Regions from separate parts of the Streptomyces sp. NPDC056160 genome, predicted to be linked through region 3. Evidence: riboswitches for the same ligand, from Rfam matches in the RefSeq annotation. Region 3 holds a riboswitch; each other region holds the start of a gene.
The links. Region 3 has a riboswitch for thiamine pyrophosphate ahead of thiO (glycine oxidase ThiO). Riboswitches for the same ligand answer to the same signal wherever they lie in the genome.

Region 1 (4,623 bases), on a different contig from region 3:
CGGCCGTCCCCGCGTCCGTCCGCGAGAGCGGCACCGCGGAGTCCGCAGGAACCGCGGCAGGACTCGCGGCCACCGTCGGCGAGGCCGTCGAGACCAGCGGTGCGGGCGCCGCCGCCGTCGTCGCGGTCCTCGCCCCTGTCCTCGCCGGCGTCGCCGCCGCTCTCTTCCTCCTCGTCGGCTACATACTGAAGATGCTCGACCCCGCACCGGCCTTCGCCCAGAGCCTGGTCACCGTCGGCTGGGTGTTCGGCGCCGTGACCGCTGCCGCCATCCTGGCGGCCGGGGCGGGCCTGCTGCTCACCGCGCTGCGCAACCGCCCGTCACCGGGCACCGCGCCGTACGGGGAACTCGACGGGGAGCTCGCCCAGGCCCGCGCCGCCTGGCAGGAGGCCCTGCTCGAACGGGGCATCCTGCCGTTCCTGCGCGAGGCCCTCGCGGCCTCCGGGTCCGTCACGCCGTACCGGACGGACCCGTCGGCACCGGGCGGCCGCATGCCGCACCTCGGCTACGGCCGTCCCGGCTTCAGCAGCCCGGGCGACGGTGTCCCGGGCCCGCGTCCCAGCTACTCCAGCCCCGACTTCACCAGCCCGGACTTCGGAGGACCGGAACACCAGCCGGAGTGACCACGGCGGCGAACTCACTCAGCGAGCGGCAGGTACACCCGGTTGCCCGCGGCGGCGAACTCCTTCGACTTCTGGGCCATGCCCTCCTCGATCTCGGTCCGGCTGGTGCCGTGCTCCCGGCGGATGTCCTGAGAGATCTTCATCGAACAGAACTTCGGCCCGCACATCGAGCAGAAGTGCGCCGTCTTGGCGGGCTCCGCCGGGAGGGTCTCGTCGTGGAACTCCCGTGCCGTGTCCGGGTCGAGGGCCAGGTTGAACTGGTCCTCCCACCGGAACTCGAAACGGGCGTCGGAGAGCGCGTCGTCCCACTCCTGGGCGCCCGGGTGTCCCTTGGCGAGGTCGGCCGCGTGCGCGGCGATCTTGTAGGTGATGACCCCGGTCTTCACGTCGTCGCGGTTGGGCAGGCCCAGATGCTCCTTGGGCGTGACGTAACAGAGCATCGCCGTGCCCCACCAGGCGATCATGGCGGCACCGATACCGGAGGTGATGTGGTCGTACGCCGGAGCGACGTCCGTCGTCAGCGGTCCGAGCGTATAGAACGGAGCTTCATCACAGATCTCCTGCTGAAGGTCGATGTTCTCCTTGATCTTGTGCATCGGGACGTGGCCCGGGCCCTCGATCATCGTCTGTACGTGGAAACGCTTGGCGACCGTGTTGAGTTCCCCGAGCGTGCGCAACTCAGCGAACTGCGCCTCGTCGTTGGCGTCCGCGATCGATCCCGGCCTGAGGCCGTCACCGAGGGAGTACGTGACGTCGTAGGCGGCGAGGATCTCGCAGAGTTCCTCGAAGTTCTCGTAGAGGAACGACTCCTTGTGGTGCGCGAGGCACCAGGCGGCCATGATCGAGCCGCCGCGCGAGACGATGCCGGTCTTGCGGTTGGCGGTCAGCGGCACGTACGCGAGGCGTACGCCGGCGTGGACGGTCATGTAGTCCACGCCCTGTTCGGCCTGCTCGACGACCGTGTCCTTGTAGACCTCCCAGGTCAGTTCCTCGGCCCTGCCGTCGACCTTTTCCAGGGCCTGGTAGAGCGGCACCGTCCCGATGGGCACGGGGGAGTTGCGCAGTACCCATTCACGCGTCGTGTGGATGTTGCGGCCGGTGGAGAGGTCCATGACGGTGTCGGCACCCCAGCGGGTCGCCCACGTCATCTTCTCGACCTCCTCCTCGATCGAGGAAGTCACCGCGGAGTTGCCGATGTTGGCGTTGACCTTCACCAGGAACCGCTTGCCGATGATCATCGGTTCGATCTCAGGGTGGTTCACGTTGGCCGGGAGCACCGCGCGGCCTGCCGCGATCTCCTCGCGGACGACCTCGGGCGAAACGTTCTCCCGGACGGCCACGAACTCCATCTCCGGTGTGATCTCCCCCCGGCGGGCGTAAGCCAGTTGCGTCACGGCCTGCCCGTCGCGGCCCCGCCGCGGCTGGCGCGGCCGGCCCGGGAACACCGCGTCGAGGTTGCGCAGGCCCCCGCGCGGTGCGGTGTGCTTGATCCCGTCGTCCTCGGGACGGACCGGCCGACCCGCGTACTCCTCGGTATCGCCGCGGGCGATGATCCAGTTCTCCCGCAGCGGCGACAGGCCACGGCGGACATCGGTGTCGACGAGCGGATCGGTGTACGGGCCCGAAGTGTCGTAGAGCGTGACCGACTGCCCGTTGGTGAGGTGCACCTGGCGGACCGGCACCCGCAGATCGGGGCGTGAGCCCTCGACATACGCCTTGTGCCAGCCGATGGACACCCCGGCCTCGTCGCGGGAAGCGGGCTGCTCCCCGTCGCTGGAGAACTGCGCGGAGGCAGGCGTGCGTGCGTCCTTGTTGGTCATGAGACCTACTCCCTACGCCGGCATTACCCGGTAACAGGTTCGGCGGTCGACGCAGCGGCTTCCGTCCGGCGGCGGTTCCCGGGGAACGTCTCTCGTTCCACGTGAAACATCGCGAAGACGAAGGTCAGCGCCCTCTCAGCCCGGTGCTCCGAGCTCCCGCGTGTGCAAAGGTGCCTCCACGCTAGCGTCATATGGGGCGCGGTGAACAGTGGGCCCCTGCCCTTCTTGCGATGATCTGGCGGTGACCACGACACAGCAGTTCCCCCAGCCGCCGCCGGAACCGCGCCCCGACGCCGGGGCCGGGCAGGGACATGCGTCCGGGCAGGGCAGTCCCCACGGCCAGGGGCACGGGCCCGGTCCAGAGCAGGGGCACAGTCACGGGCACGGGCACAGCCACGGCCCCGCCGCCCCGGTCTCCCAGCACCTCCGCAAGGTCATCGCCGCGATCCTGATTCCCTTCGCAGCCGCGGTCGTGGTCGGCCTCGTCGCGCTCTGGCCGGGCGGCGCCCCCGCGCACGAGCGCACCGGCGTGGGATTCGACCGGCAGACGCAGCAGGCCACGGTCACCGTGGTGGTGTCGGTGAGCTGCAAGGCGGTGAACGCCTCCGGTGACACACCCACCGGGGACACCTCCACCGCCGAGGGCGCCTCTGCCCAGGCACAGGCGTCCGGGACCTGCAAGAAGGCCACGGTCCGAGTCGACACCGGCAAGGACGAGGGGCGCACCTTCACCGAGATCGTGCAGCCGGACCAGTCGCGGCAGTTGCACCAGGGCGAGAAGGTCGTGGTCGCCTACGAGCCCGCGGCGCCGCGGGAACTGCAGTACTCGGTCACGGACGTGAGCCGGGGTTTGCCCATGACGCTGCTGGCCGGGATCTTCGCACTCGCCGTCGTGGTCGTCGGGCGGCTGCGGGGCGTCATGGCGCTGGTAGCGCTGGCCATCAGCTTCCTGGTGCTGGACCTGTTCATCCTGCCCGCGATCCTGCAAGGGTCGAACCCGCTGGTCGTGGCCGTGGTCGGGTCGAGCGCGATCATGCTGATCGCGCTGTACATGTGCCACGGCCTGTCCGCCCGGACCTCGGTGGCGGTGCTCGGCACGCTGATCTCCCTGGTGCTGATCGGCGTCCTGGGTTCGCTGTTCATCGGCTGGGCCGCGCTCACGGGCAACACCGACGACGACACCGGCCTGATCCACGGTCTTTATCCGGCGATCGACATGAGCGGCCTGCTCCTCGCCGGCGTGATCATCGGCTCGCTCGGCGTCCTCGACGACGTGACGGTGACCCAGACGTCGGCGATCTGGGAGCTGCACGAGGCCAACCCGTCCATGGGCTGGCGCGGGCTGTACCGCGCCGGCATCCGCATCGGGCGCGACCACATCGCGTCCGTCGTCAACACTCTGGTCCTCGCGTACGCGGGCGCGGCGCTGCCGCTGCTGCTCCTCTTCTCCATCGCGCAGAGCAGCGTGGGGACCGTCGCCACCAGTGAACTCGTCGCCGAGGAGATCGTGCGCACCCTCGTGGGCTCGATCGGCCTGGTCGCCTCGGTGCCGGTCACCACGGCCCTGGCGGCCCTCGTCGTCTCGGCCGACCGCCCGGAGGCGGTGCGGAACCGGGCGGCGGCCGGGCTCCCCGCTCCCGCGCGCGGTGGCCGGGGCAGACGGCGCAAGCAATGAGGCCTCACCGGGGACGGTGAAGGGGCTGAGGGCTGGCCCGGCCTGCTCCTCGGGCCGGGCCTCAGGCCTCGGGCCGCCCCTCAGGCCTCGGATCGGGCCGGCTTCGTGTCTCGGGCCGGGCGGTGAAGCGTTACTCCACAGCACACGCCCGCTTGCAGAAACGCTTCAGCCCGCGCTCTGCTCTTCCGCCAGGATCCGGTCCAGGGCCTCGTCGAGATGCGCGTCGAAGTCGGCCAGAGCACCTTCCTGGCCCAGCGGCACCAGTTTGTCCGTGCGGTCGAGGAACGCCACCAGGGAAGCCGTGGAGGAGCGGAAGAGCGCCCGGTCGACGCCGACCTGAAGCCGGATCAGGACCTCCGCAAGCGAGTCGGACTCGGCGGGCGCGATACGCACGTCGCCGTCCCCGCACGGTCTGCCGACCCCGTCCACCAGCAGTTCCCGCCCGAACGCCCAGGTGACGGGGGCGTCTCCGGGCAGATGGAAGGTCAGCCGTACGGCATAGGGA
Region 2 (4,623 bases), on a different contig from region 3:
GATCCACCAGGCGGTGTGCGAGGAGTTGTCGCTCCGCTCCGTCGCGTCGCCGCTCGTGCTGCCCGTCGCGGCCTGCTGCGGCGCCGGGCCGGTCGCGTTCAGTGCCTTGACCAGGTCGAGGCCGCCGAAGGCGCGCGGGTCGGTGCCGGTGGCGTGGGCGGCGAAGATCAGCTGGGCGTACGCGGCCGGGCCGCTCTGGGCCGCCCAGGTCCCGGCGTTCTTCTCCAGCCACTCCAGCGGCTTGTGCGCCTGCCCGGCACCGCCCTGCGCGGCGAGCGCGACGACCGCGTCTGCGGTGTTGCCGTAGTCGGGCTGGGCGGTGGCGCCGGGGAGCGCGGAGGTGAGGTGGCCGTCCTTGGCGACGGCGTGCGCGAGGTAGGCGGCGCCGCCCGCGGCGGCCCGCGCGGGGGTGGCGGCACCGGTGTCGGTGCAGCGGGCCGCGTCGCCCGTCTTCCCCTGCGGTGTGGCGGCCAGTCCCTGACCGAGCGCGCCGACCACACCGGCGGCGGTCGCGTCCGCGTTGGCCGCGAGCTTGCCGTGCTTGTCCGGCTGGTAGGCGAACGCACCCGCGCCGTCACCCGTGCACGGCAGGGCCAGCTTCAGCAGGGCGTCGTAGGGGGACTTGCCGTCCTTGACGACGGAGGCGGGCTTCTCGCCCACGGCGGCGAGGGCGCCGACGACGACCGAGGTCGAGTTGGCGTCGCTGGGCCCGCCGGGCGTGTAGCCCCAGCCGCCGTCCTTGTTCTGCACGGACTTCAGCCAGGAGACGGCCTTGCCGGTCACGGCGTCGTGGCCGCCGAGCACGGCGAGCGCCTGGACGGCTGCGGCGGTGCTGTTGGAGTCGACGGCGGTCTTGGCGTCGCACGCCTTGGACGGGTCGGCGCGGAAGGGCGCGAACGCGCCGCTCGCGCACTGCTGCCCGGCCAGCCAGTCCACGGCCCGCGCGGCGGGCCGCACTCCCACGGTGTGCTGCGCGAGCAGCGCGAGGGACTGGCGCCAGACACCGTCGTACTTCGGGTCGGTGCTGCCGTACAGCCCCGGCGGGAGCGCGGGGGAGGCGGAGGGGGACGGGGCGGAGTCGGCGACGGCGGCCTGCGCCGGGACACCGATCACGGCGACGGCGGCGACGGCGGCCAGGGCCGCTGCGCTGCGGCGTATGTTCATGATCGGCGGAAGCCTCTCCCTGCGGGGAGCCGGACAGCACGGGACACCCCGGCGGCTCGGCTCCGTATCCCTCGACGGTGCCGTACGGCGGCGGGCTGCCGGCGTACGCGAGCCGCTCACGCGCGCGCCCGGGGCATTCCGGCTCGCCGCCACGTGGGCGGTCTACGGTTGCGGGTCAGCGCCGGATTCGCACCGGCTTCCCCCCGGACAGGCGTGAAACGACCGGGCCACTCTACCGGCCGGGCCGGGAGCGGCTGCGGGGCGGCTGCACGGGCCCGCGGCTACAGCTCGGGCGTGGGTCCGCCGAACGGCAGGCGCAGGGTCCGGGAGACCAGCAGCCAGTCACCCTCGCCGGTCCGGCGGAAGACGTCGGCGTAGTCACCGACCTGGACGGGCGGGTCGGGCGGCACCATGCCGTGGGCGGCGGCGTGGCCGTCGACGCGGTAGGTGGTGAAGTACGAGGTGGCCGTCGCCGTGTCCGCGGAGGCCACCGTGACGAGGACGTTGGACATCACGCGGCGCGAGAGCCGGCCCGCCGGGCGGGAGCCGAAGTACCTCCGCAGGGCGTCGCGCCCCTCCACCCGCCTGCCGTCCCCGGGCGGCGGCCACTGCCACACCCCGTCCGGGACGAACAGCTCGGCCACGGAGGCAGGATCGCCCAGGTCCAGGCGGTGGACGAAGTCGACGATCAGCCGTTCGCAGGCGTGTTCGGCGCGGAGGCGCTCAAGAGGGTCCATGTCCATGGGCCCTGCATAGCAGCCGCCGCATGGGCGCGGGCGCGCGAAAAACCTACGAGACGGGTTCCCTTCGCCGGTATGGTCCGGATCAGGTGATGGGGGTCGCCTTCCGGTTCTGCTGCGAACCTTCCGGCCTCTCAGCCCTACCGTCGACGTCGGCCCCAGCGGATGCCGTAGCGTCTCGCGGAAGTCGGCTACTCCGGTCGGACTCCCTCACTCGCCTCGTAGGCCCTTCCAGAATAGAACGCGCACAGCCTGACGCAATACCTGAAGCCGGAAAAATCCGACTGATCGCGCATACATCGGCATACCGGCTATTCGCGCTCGCCCCCGGTCAGGTCGATCAGCCGGCACACCGTCTCGATGTCGACCTGGACCTGCGCGATGGACGCGCGGCCCGAGAGCCAGGTGATCAGGGCCGAGAGCCAGGTGTGCTCGACGACCCGGACGACGGCGAGCTGCTCGGGGCTCGGGTCGTCCTGGCCCATCGCGTCCAGGATGATCGCCGTGGTCTGCCGGGAGACCTGGTCGACCTCGGGGCTCACGCTGCGGTCCGCGAAAGTCAGGGCGCGCACCATCGCGTCCGCCAGCTCCGGCTCGCGCTGGAGCGCGAAGAAGGCGCGCATCAGCGTCTCCGCCACCCGCTCGGCCGCGCTGTCACCGGCCGGTGGCCGCTTGCGCAGCGTGCCGTGCAGCCGCTCCAGCTGGTCCCGCATCGTGGCGACCAGCAGGTGCACCTTGGACGGGAAGTACCGGTACAGCGTGCCGAGCGCCACCTGCGAGGACTCCGCCACCTCCCGCATCTGCACCGCGTCGAAGCCGCCCCGGCAGGCCAGCTGCGCGCTCGCGCGCAGGATGCGGCGGCGGCGCGCCTCCTGCCGCTCGGTGAGCGGCGGCGCGTCCGACCGGGAGGTACTGGCTTGCGCAGGCATGGGTCGCGCTCCGTGGCAGTCGGTGGGGGCGGGGGATCGGACGGCGTGGCAGGGCTCCGGCCGTGGAGCGCCCGGCCGCGGCCGGAACAGGGAAGCGCCCGGCCAAGGCCGCAGGGAAGAGCCCGGCCGAGGCCATGGCCCGAGCCGTGGCGCGAATCACCCGCTCCCCGGCTCACAGCGCGGCTACCTGCCGGTAGATTCGAACCCTCCTGAACGATCAAGACGATCAAGTCTGAAACTTGTTCTAGATTAGCGTCCCGGCGTAATCTCGCGGGACGGTGCAGTCAGAAGGGGGCCCTAAGTGACCGCTGAGGCCAGTTGGGCCGGGTCCCCGGCGGACCCCGCCCAGGACGGCGGCCGAGCGCTCAGGATCGCGCTCCTCACCTACAAGGGGAACCCGTTCTGCGGCGGCCAGGGCGTCTACGTACGCCACCTCTCGCGCGAACTGGCCCGCCTCGGCCACCGCGTCGAGGTCATCGGCGCCCAGCCGTACCCCGTCCTCGACGAGGACGACGGCCACGCCGGCACGCTGCGCCTGACCGAACTGCCCAGCCTCGACCTCTACCGGCAGCCCGACCCCTTCCGCACCCCGAAGCGCGGCGAGTACCGCGACTGGATCGACGCGCTGGAGGTCGCCACCATGTGGACCGGCGGCTTCCCCGAGCCGCTGACCTTCTCGCTGCGCGCCCGCCGCCACCTGCGCGCCCGCCGCGGCGAGTTCGACGTCGTCCACGACAACCAGACCCTCGGCTACGGCCTCCTCGGCGACGTCGGCGCCCCCCTGGTCACCACCGTCCACCACCCCATCACCGTGGACCGACAGCTGGAGCTGGACGCCGCGACGACCCGCCAGCGGCAGTGGTCGGTGCGGCGCTGGTACGCCTTCACCCGGATGCAGAAGCGGGTCGCGCGCCGCCTGCCGTCCCTGCTCACCGTCTCCGGCACGTCCCGGCAGGAGATCGTCGACCACCTCGGCGTACGGCCCGACCGCATCCACGTCGTCCACATCGGCGCCGACACCGACCTGTTCTCACCCGACCCGTCCGTGCCGCAGGTGCCGGGCCGGATCGTGACCACCTCCAGCGCGGACGTACCGCTCAAGGGTCTCGTCTTCCTCGTGGAGGCACTGGCGAAGGTCCGCGCGGAACACCCCGGCGCGCACCTGGTCGTCGTCGGCAAGCAGCCCGCGGAGGGGCCGGTCGCCCGGGCCGTCGAGCGCTACGGCCTGAAGGACGCCGTCCAGTTCGTCAAGGGCATCTCGGACGCCGAACTGGTCGACCTGGTCCGCTCGGCCGAGGTCGCCTGCGTGCCGTCGCTCTACGAGGGCTTCTCGCTGCCGGCCGCCGAGGCGATGGCCACCGGGACACCGCTGGTCGCCACGACCGGCGGCGCCATCCCCGAGGTCGCCGGGCGGGACGGGGAGACCTGCCTGGCGGTGCCGCCGGGCGACGCGGGCGAGCTGGCCGCCGCCCTGACCCGGCTGCTGGGGGACCCCGCGCTGCGGGACCGGCTCGGCCGGGCCGGGCGCGAGCGCGTGCTGCGCCACTTCACCTGGGCCCGGGCCGCCGAGGGCACCGTGGCCCGCTACCGCGAGGCCATCGAGGGCGCCGCCCGCCCCACGCCCAGGTCCCCGTACCCCTCCGCGCCCGCCGCCGCCCACGACGCACCAGCGGCGGCGGCACCGCACGCACCAGCAGAAGACGCATACGAAAGCAGGGCCACGTGCTGACCGTCGACTTCTCCCGGTTCCCGCTCGCCCCGGGCGACCGCGTCCTGGACCTCGGCTGCGG
Region 3 (4,623 bases):
AGCTGGAAGTTGTGCGGGTTGCGGATCCCGAGCCCGGACCCGATCGGCGAGCCCAGCGGCATGATCGCGGCGCAGCCGACGTCCTCCAGCTTCCGGGCGAGTACGGGGTCGTCGTTGGTGTACGGCAGCACCGTGAAGCCGTCGTCGACCAGCGTCTCCGCCGCGTCCAGCAGTTCGATGGGGTCGGGCAGCAGCGTGCGCTCGTCGGCGATGACCTCCAGTTTGACCAGGTCGGTGCCGAGCGCCTCCCGGGCGAGGCGGGCGGTGAGGACCGCCTCGCCGGCCGTGAAGCAGCCCGCGGTGTTGGGCAGCACCCGGATGCCGAGCTCTTCCAGCACGGACAGCACGGAGCCGTGCACGGAAGGGTCCACCCGGCGCATCGCGACCGTGGTCAGCTCCGTGCCGGAGGCCACCAGCGACCGTTCGAGGACGTCCAGGCTGGGCGCCCCGCCGGTGCCCATGATCAGCCGGGACGTGAAGGACGTACCACCGAGGACGAAGGGGTCGTCGGCCATGGGTCAGCCTCCTTGGACGGCGGTGAGGATCTCGACGCGGTCGCCCTCGGTCAGGGCGGTGGCGGGCCACCGGTCGCGCGGGACGACGGTCTCGTTGAGGGCGGCGGCCACCCCGGAGGGCGCCGCGGTCAGGGCCCGCACGACGGTGTCCAGGGCTGTGCCGGGCGCGAACTCGCGCGGCTCGCCGTTGACGGAGATGCGGACGGGGAGGGTCATGCGGACTGCTCCGTGAGGGCGGCGGCGCGAAAGCGCCGCGGGGTGAAGGGGCGGGCCTCGTCCGGCAGCTCGCCGGTCGTCAGCACGTGGGCCATGACGTCACCGGTGACCGGCGTGAGCAGCACGCCGTTGCGGTAGTGGCCGGTCGCCACGAGCAGCCCGTCCAGACCGGTCGGGCCGAGCAGCGGCGCGTTGTCGGGGGAGCCGGGGCGCAGCCCGGCCCGGGTCTCGGTCAGCGGCAGCTCGGTGATGCCGGGCACCAGCTCGTGCGCGTCGCGCAGCAGCTCGTAGACGCCGCCCGCCGTCACCGTGGTGTCCCAGCCCAGCTCCTCGCTGGTGGCCCCGACGACCAGCTCGCCGCTGAGCCGCGGCACCAGGTAGAGGTGGCCGCCGCGCACCACGGCCCGCACCGTGCGGCTCAGGAACGGCGCGTACCGCTTCGGCACGGTCAGCCGCAGCACCTGCCCCTTCACCGGCCGCACCGGCGGCAGCAGCTCGTCCGGGACCCCCGCGAGGCGTCCGCTGAGGCTGCCGGCGGCCAGCACCACCTGCTCGGCGCCGAGCGCGGTGCCTTCGCGCAGCACGCAGCCCGTGGCCCGCTCCCGCTCGACGGTGAGCCGCTCGGCCCACGTGCGGTGGAAGAGGACGCCGGTGCGCTCGCAGGCGGCCACCAGGGCGGCAGCCAGCCGCCGCGGGTCGATCTGGTGGTCGCCGTCCACCCGGAGCCCGCCGCGCACGCCCGGCGCCAGCATCGGCTCCAGGCGCCGGCACTCACGGCCCGACAGCCATTCCGACTCCAGGCCGGAGCGCTGTTGCAGGGCGTGCAGCTCCCGCAGGTGGGCGCGGTCGTCGGCGTCCAGCGCCACGGCGAGCGTCCCGCACCTGCGGTATCCGAGGTCGAGGCCGGTCAGCTCGGTCAGCTCGGCCGCGAAGTCCGGGTAGCGGCGGGCCGAGGCCAGGTTCAGCCCGAGCAGCGTCTCCTCGCCGTAGTGCAGTTCCGTGACGGCGGCCAGCATCCCGGCCGCCACCTGCGCGGCACCGCCGCCCGGCTCGGGATCCACCACGGCCGTGGCCAGCCCGCTGCGGGCCGCGCGCCAGGCGGTCACGAGCCCGATGATCCCGCCCCCGACGACGAGGACGTCTGACGTACGTGGCAACGACATGGGCGTCCAGCCCCTCCCTTCGCCGGCATGACCCGGATCAGGTTCGTACGGTCGGAGGCCGCCAGCCTCCCTCTCAGCCCGGTGCGTCCGGGCTCCCGCGAGTGCTTGTACGGTGGCCACCCTAGCCCCTGGAGCAGCGCTTTTGTAAGGGAGCCTCCTGTATGCCGCCCTCGCTGGACGGTCTCGTCCTCGCCCCCGTCGCCGACCAGGCCCCCGGCCAGGTGGGGACCCGCACCCGCTTCACCTACCACGAGCGGGGCGGTGAGATCTGGGCCGAGTACGCGGGCGGTGACGTCGTCCGCGGTCATCTGGTGGGCACCCGGGCGGGCGACCGGCTCGACTTCCGGTACGTCCAGCTCAAGCACGACGGCACCACATCCTCGGGGCACTGCGTCTCGACGGTGGTCGAACTCCCCGACGGACGGGTGCGGCTGGAGGAGACGTGGGAGTGGGAGTCGCAGGCCGGGAGCGGCACGAGCGTGGTGGAACAGGTGGGCGGGTGACGTCCGCGGGCATGGCGTCGGCGGCCGCGGCGTTCACGGGCGTGGCCCCGGGGGACGGGGCGGCGGCGGGCGTTGTGGAGCACGTCACTCCGCACGCCCCCTGACTGACAAAACGTCAGGTGACTATGGTGATCAGGTGAGCGAGCAGACGCAGGAACAGGGCACCGCCCAGCCGCGGCGCGTGGTCGTCGTCGGCGCGGGCATGGCCGGCGTGCAGACCGCGGTCGCCCTGCGCGAGCAGGGCTTCACCGGCACCGTCGTCCTGATCGGCGCCGAACCCCACCAGCCCTACGACCGGCCACCGCTGTCCAAGGCCGTCCTGCTCGGCAAGGCCGAGGGGTCCGCCTTCGACGTCGACTTCGAGGCGCTCGGCCTGGAGCTGCGGCTCGGCTGCGAGGCCCTGGCCGTCCGTCCCGAAGCCCATGTGCTCGACACCTCCGAGGGACCCGTCCCGTACGACGTGCTGGTCCTCGCCACGGGCGCGGAGCCGATGCGGCTGCCCGGCGCCGAGGACGTCCCGGGCGTGCACCTGCTGCGCACCCTGGACGACGCCGAACGGCTGCGGCCGGTCCTCGCCGAGCAGCACGACGTCGTCGTGGTCGGCGCGGGCTGGATCGGCGCCGAGTTCGCCACGGCCGCGCGCGAGGCGGGCTGCGCCGTGACGGTCGTGGAGGCCGCCGACCGGCCGCTGGCGGGCGTCCTGCCCGCCGAAGTGGCTGCCCCGATGACCGCCTGGTACGCCGACAGCGGTACCGAGCTGCGCACCCACGCGCGCGTGGCGCGCGTCGAGCCCGGCGCGGTCGTGCTCGACGACGGGGCACGCCTGCCCGCGGGCGCTGTCGTCGTCGGCATCGGCGCCCGCCCCGCGACCGCCTGGCTGGCGGGCTCCGGCATCGAGCTGGGCGAGCGCGGAGAAGTGCTCGCCGACGACCACCTGCGCGCCGGTGCGGCGGACGTGTACGCGGTCGGCGACTGCGCCTCCTTCCCGTCGGGCCGGTACGGCGAGCGCCTGCTGGTCCACCACTGGGACAACGCGCTCCAGGGACCGCGTACGGTCGCCGCCAACGTGATCGGCCTGACCCCGGCCGTCTACGACCCGGTGCCGTACTTCTGGTCCGAGCAGTTCGGCCGCTTCGTGCAGTACGCCGGACACCACACCTCGGCCGACACCACCGTCTGGCGCGGCGACCCCTCCGGCCCCGCCTGGACGGTCTGCTGGCTGCGCGGCAGCCGCCTGGTCGCCCTGTTGGCGGTAGGCCGGCCGCGGGATCTCGCGCAGGGCAGACGGCTCATCGAGGCGGGCACGGCGATGGATCCCGCGCTGCTGGCCGACCCGTCACGGCCGCTGAAGGCGGCCGCCGCCTAGCGAACCGCACCGAACGGCCTCCGCCCAGGTGGGCGGGGTCGGCTTCCGAGTGTCAGTGGCAGATGGCACGCTTGGTTCCGTGACCGAGATTGACGCGAAGACCGATGCGCTCGTCCCCGCCTGGCTGACCCTGCCCGACATCGCCGAGAAGCTCGGCGTCGAGGTGACGCGTGTGCGGCAGCTGGTCAAGGAGGGCCAGCTCATCGCCGTACGCCGTGGTGAGAACCGCGCGCTGCACGTCCCCGCCGCCTTCATCGACGAGGACAAGGTCGTCAAGGGCCTGTCCGGGACCCTGACGCTCCTGCGGGACGACGGCTTCACGGTCGAAGAGATGATCGAGTGGCTCTTCACCCCCGACCCGACCCTGCCCGGCACCCCGGCCCAGGCCCTGAGCGAGAATCGCGGCACGGAGGTGAAGCGCCGCGCCCAGGCGCTCGCCGTCTGACCCCGGGCGCACTGACAGGGCGGCCCGCTGTCCGGGCCGCCCGCCGCCCGGACCGAACCATCCGTCCGGCGTACGGGCCGCGGTCGTTCCCGGCCGAGGCAGGCAGAGGCAGGCAGAGACCGGCCCGAGACCGCCCCCGGACCTCCGAAGGCCGTGGCCCGTACGCCATCGACACACCGCAACCGATCCCAGGGGGGACCCCGTATGTCCGACACCGCCGCAGCCGCCGCCCGCGCCCGCCTGGCCGACGCGCGCCTGTACCTGTGCACGGACGCCCGCCGGGACCGGGGCGACCTGCCCGAGTTCCTCGACGCGGTCCTCGCGGGCGGCGTCGACATCGTGCAACTGCGCGACAAGGGCATGGAGGCCGGGGAGGAGCTGGCGCACCTGGAGGTGTTCGCCGACGCCTGTGCCC
Region 4 (4,623 bases), on a different contig from region 3:
GACTGACCGAAGGCCGTCCCGGCCGGGCGCGCGCAGCGCCACCGGGCCGGCGGACAGGTCCGGAACGGGCGGGGCCTGGACGGGGACCGCGCGGGCCGTTCCACTCGGTGGTGGGCACGTCCCTTCGACGACCTCGGCCACCGGTGCTTCCCGGGCACGTCCGGCGATGGGCAAGGCGGTGTCAGGCCACGGCGGTATGAAGCGTCTGGCCGCGTTCGGCCGGCGAAAACCGCCGGACAACGGAACGTCGCTCCGATCAACCTACGGAGCGACGTTCCGCTGTGTCGACGCTCGCCCGGGGCACCGATGGACTCACGGGTCCCGCGACCGCCACGGGCCCGCCCCGGCGCGTCACGGTGTCGTCGGCGGTTCCGGTTCCGACGTCTCGTCGTCCGGTTCGCTCGCCCACCGGGACAGGAGTTCCTCGAAGGCGTCCATCCCCAGCAGGAGCAGCATCATCGCGATCGGCGTGCACAGTGCCACCACAACCATGGAGCCTCCCGAGGGGAGCACCGGCGGACTCTCTTCACCCGGCCCCGCGTGCCGCACGCGGCGAGGCACTACCCAGTGTGGGGCCGAACGGGGGACCGCGCACTTCGTTCAGGCCGCGGCCGGCGGCGGACCGGCGGAGCGGCGTCCACCGGAAAGCGGTCGCGGGCGAAATCGCGCAGCGGCCACGGCGCCGAAGCTGTTCCTACCCCCGGACCCCGTCGCCGGCCGCCCCGTCCGCCGTACGCGGCCGCCGCTGCGCGCGCAACGGCGCGTACACGAGCAGGGCCGCCGCGAACGCCACCGGATAGGCGAGATCGGCGCCGTGCAGGGCCCGGGCGGCCGGGCCCGTGTACAGGCCGGTGTTCATGAACGGCACGGAGACGGCGAAGGCGACGACGAACGCGGTGAGCGCCGGCCACCAGGGCTGGGGGCGGTCCGTCTCGTGTGACAGCTCGACGGGGCGCCCGCCGCGGGCGCGGGCCCGGGCGGCCCAGTCGACGATCACGATGGCGACGAAGGCCGGGATCCAGTACCCGACGAACAGCAGCACGTTCTGGAAGCGCGCGGTGGTGTCGGCCGCGTGCATCCACAGCACCAGCGGGAACCCGAGGACCGCGGCGAGGGCGGCGGCCGGCGGCCGGGGCAGGCGTACGCCCATGGTCTGCAGCGCCAGCGACCCGCTGTAGTCGTTCATGGCGTTGCTGCACAGCGCCGCGAGCGCGATCGCCAGGAGCCCGAACGCGCCGAGCGCGCCCCCGCCGAGCAGCGTGTCGACACCGTGGGCGGTCTGGTCGGTGAACTCGGCGGCGCCCCACAGGCCGAGCGCCTGTACCGCCACGAAGGACAGGCCGATGCCGAGCAGCGTGCACCAGAACATGCGCGGACGCGATGCCGTACGGGGCAGGTAGCGGCTGAAGTCACTGGCGTAGGGGGCCCAGGACAGGGCGAGGCTCAGCGCGACGGTGCAGGTCAGGGCGAACGCCCCGGCCCGGTCGGCGCCGTGCACGGTGGCGGTCGCGGCCGGGTGGGCGCCGTGGACGAGCTTGGCCGCGAGGACGGCGAAGGCCGCGGCGAGCGCGAAGGTCATCACCGTCTGCAGCCGGTGGATCACCTCGTAGCCGAGCACGCCCAGCGCCCCCTGGCCCGCCATCATCACCAGGACGCCCGCCCAGAACGGCCAGCCGCACAACTGGGCCAGCGCCTCCCCGCCGAACAGGCCGATCAGCGCGTCCCAGGCGATCGACGACAGCCACTGCAACATGCCCGGCACGGTGACGGCCCGGCCGAACGCCAGCCGGGCCAGGGGCATCTGCGCCGCCCCGGTCCGGCTTCCCCAGGTGCCCAGGTAGGCGGTGGGCACCGCGCCCAGCACGGTGCCGAGCACGACGGCGGCCAGGGCGGTGGTGAAGTCGAGCCCGAGCGTGGCACCCACGGTGCCGCTGAACACGCCGGTCATGGTCAGGTTGGGGGCGAACCAGACGGTGAACAGCCGCCCCGGGCCGCCGTAGCGGGTGTCCTCGGGCACCGGCGTGATCCCGCGTGCCTCCATCCGCAGATCACCGGGGGCCGTCGGCATCCGTCCGTCGAAGACGCGCCGCGGGCCGGCGGCGGCCGGCTCGGTGCGGGCATGCGGCAATGACATGTGACATCCCTCCGCCAGTCCTAACTGGTTCAGGTTCGACGGGTGTGATCTCAGCCCCGCGCAGGGGCACCCCGTGTCCAGGTACGGCCGCCAGGATAGCCCGGCCCGGTGTCAGGCCCCGCCGGGGCGGTCCCCGTCGAGCGCGAGCACGGCGAAGGTGGCCAGCCAGTGGTCGGTGGTGAAGTCGCCGCGCTCCACGGCGGGCAGGCCTGCCGCGAGGTGTGCCCTTGCCGCCTCGGCGAGGCGGGTGCGGACCGGACCGTCCGGCAGCGCCCCGGCGATCGAACGCAGCGCGGCGGCCCTGCTGAGGGCCAGGCCCAGCAGGTGACCGATCTGCGGATCGGCGTGGTCGGAGACCACGGGCACGTCCAGCGACGGGCAGGACGCGCCCGAGCGCAGGGCGGGCAGGAACCGGTCGAGCCAGGAGGCGAAGGCCTCCGGGGCGAGCACCCGGCGCATCGCGTCGGCCTCGGTCAGCGCGGGCGACAGGAAGTCCTGGCCCGACGGCTCCCAGTGGGCGGGAGCGTCGTGGTCGTCGGCGAACCAGGCCAGCAGACGTTCCCGTACGGCGTCGGCGGTCGGGGCGGACAGCTCCCCGGAGTCCAGGAGCAGACCGAGCGCGAAGGCGCTGTTGGGATGGTTGCCGTGGCGCACGGGATAGGTGGCCTTCGGGAGCCAGCCGGCGAGCAGCCGCTCGACGGCGGCGACGCCCGGTGCCAGGGCCTCGGCCCAGCGCGCGCCCGCCGCCCCCGCGTACGCCCGGCACTCGGCGGCCAGCGCCACCAGCCAGGCCCAGCCGTACGGCCGCTCGAAGGAGGGCCGGTCCAGGAGGTAGGCGGCTTCGGCGGTGATGTTCCGCGCGGTGAGGTGCCGGTCGAGCACGTCCACGTAGGGCGCGGTCTCGGCGAGCGCGGGTGTGCCGCCGTGTCGGCGCAGCACGCGCACGAGCAGCCAGTGCATGTGGACCGAGGAGTGCCAGTCGTAGGCGCCGTAGAAGGCCGGGTGGAGGCTGCTCGGCCGTGTGTCCTGCTCGGCGGAGGTGACCAGGTGGGCGGGGAAGTTGGGGTACTCGCGGGTGATGTTGGCGAGGGCGAGCCGGGCGAAGGGCGTCGCGTAGGAGGTGAGCGGCATCAGTGGGTGGCCCCCTCGGTGATCTTCAGGTCCTGCTCCGTGGGCGTGCCGGCGGCGGCGACCAGCAGGGCGCGCAGCCCGCGGGCCACGGTGGCGGGCTCCAGGGCCGGGGCGGTGCCGTCGGTGACCTGCTCGGGCGCCCAGGGGACGTGTACGAAGCCGCCGCGGACGTGCGGGAACTCGGTGGCGATGAGGTGGCCGAGGCCGTACGCGACGTGGTTGCAGACGAACGTGCCCGCCGTGTGGGAGACGGCGGCCGGGACCCCGGCCCCGCGCACGGCGGCGACGCAGGCCTTGACGGGGAGGGAGGAGAAGTAGGCGGCGGGGCCGCCGGGGACGACCGGTTCGTCGACGGGCTGGGCCCCGGCGTTGTCGGGGATGCGTGCGTCGTCGATGTTGATGGCGACGCGTTCGACGGTGACGGCCGCCCGACCGCCCGCCTGGCCCAGGCAGAGGACCAGCTCGGGGGCCGCCGCGCGGACCGCGTCCCGCAGCGCGTCCAGGCAGGTGGCGAAGACGCAGGGCAGTTCGGCGGCGGTGACCGTGAGTCCGGCGGGCGGTTCGGCGGCCAGGAGGCGGGCCGCCTGCCAGGACGGGTTCACGCTCTCGCCGCCGAAGGGGGCGAAGCCGGTGACGAGCACACGGGTCATGGGACTTCCTTCACGGGGAACGACGGTGGGACGGGCCGGGGGCGGGCGGCGCGGGCCGGGTGGCTCAGAAGGCGAAGACCGCCATGATCACGGTGCAGCAGACCAGGAGCGGCAGCGCCGTCGGGAGCTGCGCCTTGATCGGTCCGTACTGGTCCTTCAGTTCGAGCAGGGTGGCCGGGACGATGTTGAAGTTGGCGGCCATCGGCGTGCAGAGCGTGCCGGCGAAACCGGCCAGCATGCCGATCGCGAGGACGGCGGCCTCGTTGCCGTGCATCTGCTCGATGAGGATGGGCCAGCCGATCGCCGCCGTCATGACCGGGAAAGCGGCGAACGCGTTGCCCATGATCACGGTGAACAGGAACATGCCCACGCAGTAAGCGATCACGGCGAGGTACTTCGAGTTGTCCGGCAGCACGTCGTTCACGATCTTGCCGACCTGGGTGCCGACGCCGGCCAGCGCGAAGATCGACCCGAGCACGGCGAGGAGCTGGGGCAGCAGCAGCGCGGAACCCATCGCCTCCAGCATGGAGCGGCCGGAGTGCAGCGGCACGGAGAGCTTCTTCTCGCCGGTGACCAGCATGCCGACGACGAGGGCGACGACGCATCCGACGCCGAGGCCGAGCAGCGTGGCCTTGCCCTTCTCGAACAGGCCGGAGTCGTCGAGCACGGAGGCACAGACGATCGCGACCACCGGGATCGTCAGGGCGG

Region 1: linked by a shared signal. The riboswitch ahead of thiC (phosphomethylpyrimidine synthase ThiC) and the one ahead of thiO (glycine oxidase ThiO) in region 3 are both predicted to bind thiamine pyrophosphate.
Region 2: linked by a shared signal. The riboswitch ahead of ACFC02_RS06890 (nuclear transport factor 2 family protein) and the one ahead of thiO (glycine oxidase ThiO) in region 3 are both predicted to bind thiamine pyrophosphate.
Region 4: linked by a shared signal. The riboswitch ahead of ACFC02_RS32460 (purine-cytosine permease family protein) and the one ahead of thiO (glycine oxidase ThiO) in region 3 are both predicted to bind thiamine pyrophosphate.

What each region holds. Positions count from the first base shown of each region.
Region 1 covers NZ_JBHJUW010000001.1:16,267-20,889, reverse strand. The annotation lists gene ACFC02_RS00120 (hypothetical protein) at 1-623, shown strand, start outside; gene thiC (phosphomethylpyrimidine synthase ThiC) at 638-2,443, opposite strand; TPP riboswitch at 2,436-2,613, opposite strand; gene ACFC02_RS00110 (YibE/F family protein) at 2,685-4,118, shown strand; gene ACFC02_RS00105 (SsgA family sporulation/cell division regulator) at 4,284-4,623, opposite strand, start outside.
Region 2 covers NZ_JBHJUW010000012.1:62,747-67,369, reverse strand. The annotation lists gene ACFC02_RS06895 (prenyltransferase/squalene oxidase repeat-containing protein) at 1-1,164, opposite strand, end outside; cobalamin riboswitch at 1,296-1,367, opposite strand; gene ACFC02_RS06890 (nuclear transport factor 2 family protein) at 1,446-1,901, opposite strand; TPP riboswitch at 1,950-2,126, opposite strand; gene ACFC02_RS06885 (TetR family transcriptional regulator) at 2,216-2,833, opposite strand; gene ACFC02_RS06880 (glycosyltransferase family 4 protein) at 3,135-4,562, shown strand; gene ACFC02_RS06875 (class I SAM-dependent methyltransferase) at 4,556-4,623, shown strand, end outside.
Region 3 covers NZ_JBHJUW010000038.1:52,754-57,376, forward strand. The annotation lists gene ACFC02_RS16660 (thiazole synthase) at 1-515, opposite strand, end outside; gene thiS (sulfur carrier protein ThiS) at 519-731, opposite strand; gene thiO (glycine oxidase ThiO) at 728-1,894, opposite strand; TPP riboswitch at 1,892-2,003, opposite strand; gene ACFC02_RS16675 (hypothetical protein) at 2,056-2,397, shown strand; gene ACFC02_RS16680 (NAD(P)/FAD-dependent oxidoreductase) at 2,534-3,763, shown strand; gene ACFC02_RS16685 (Rv2175c family DNA-binding protein) at 3,843-4,208, shown strand; gene thiE (thiamine phosphate synthase) at 4,413-4,623, shown strand, end outside.
Region 4 covers NZ_JBHJUW010000121.1:8,198-12,820, reverse strand. The annotation lists gene ACFC02_RS32470 (universal stress protein) at 1-6, shown strand, start outside; gene ACFC02_RS32465 (hypothetical protein) at 352-492, opposite strand; gene ACFC02_RS32460 (purine-cytosine permease family protein) at 695-2,134, opposite strand; TPP riboswitch at 2,124-2,218, opposite strand; gene ACFC02_RS32455 (DUF2891 domain-containing protein) at 2,246-3,265, opposite strand; gene pcp (pyroglutamyl-peptidase I) at 3,265-3,915, opposite strand; gene ACFC02_RS32445 (DUF979 domain-containing protein) at 3,980-4,623, opposite strand, start outside.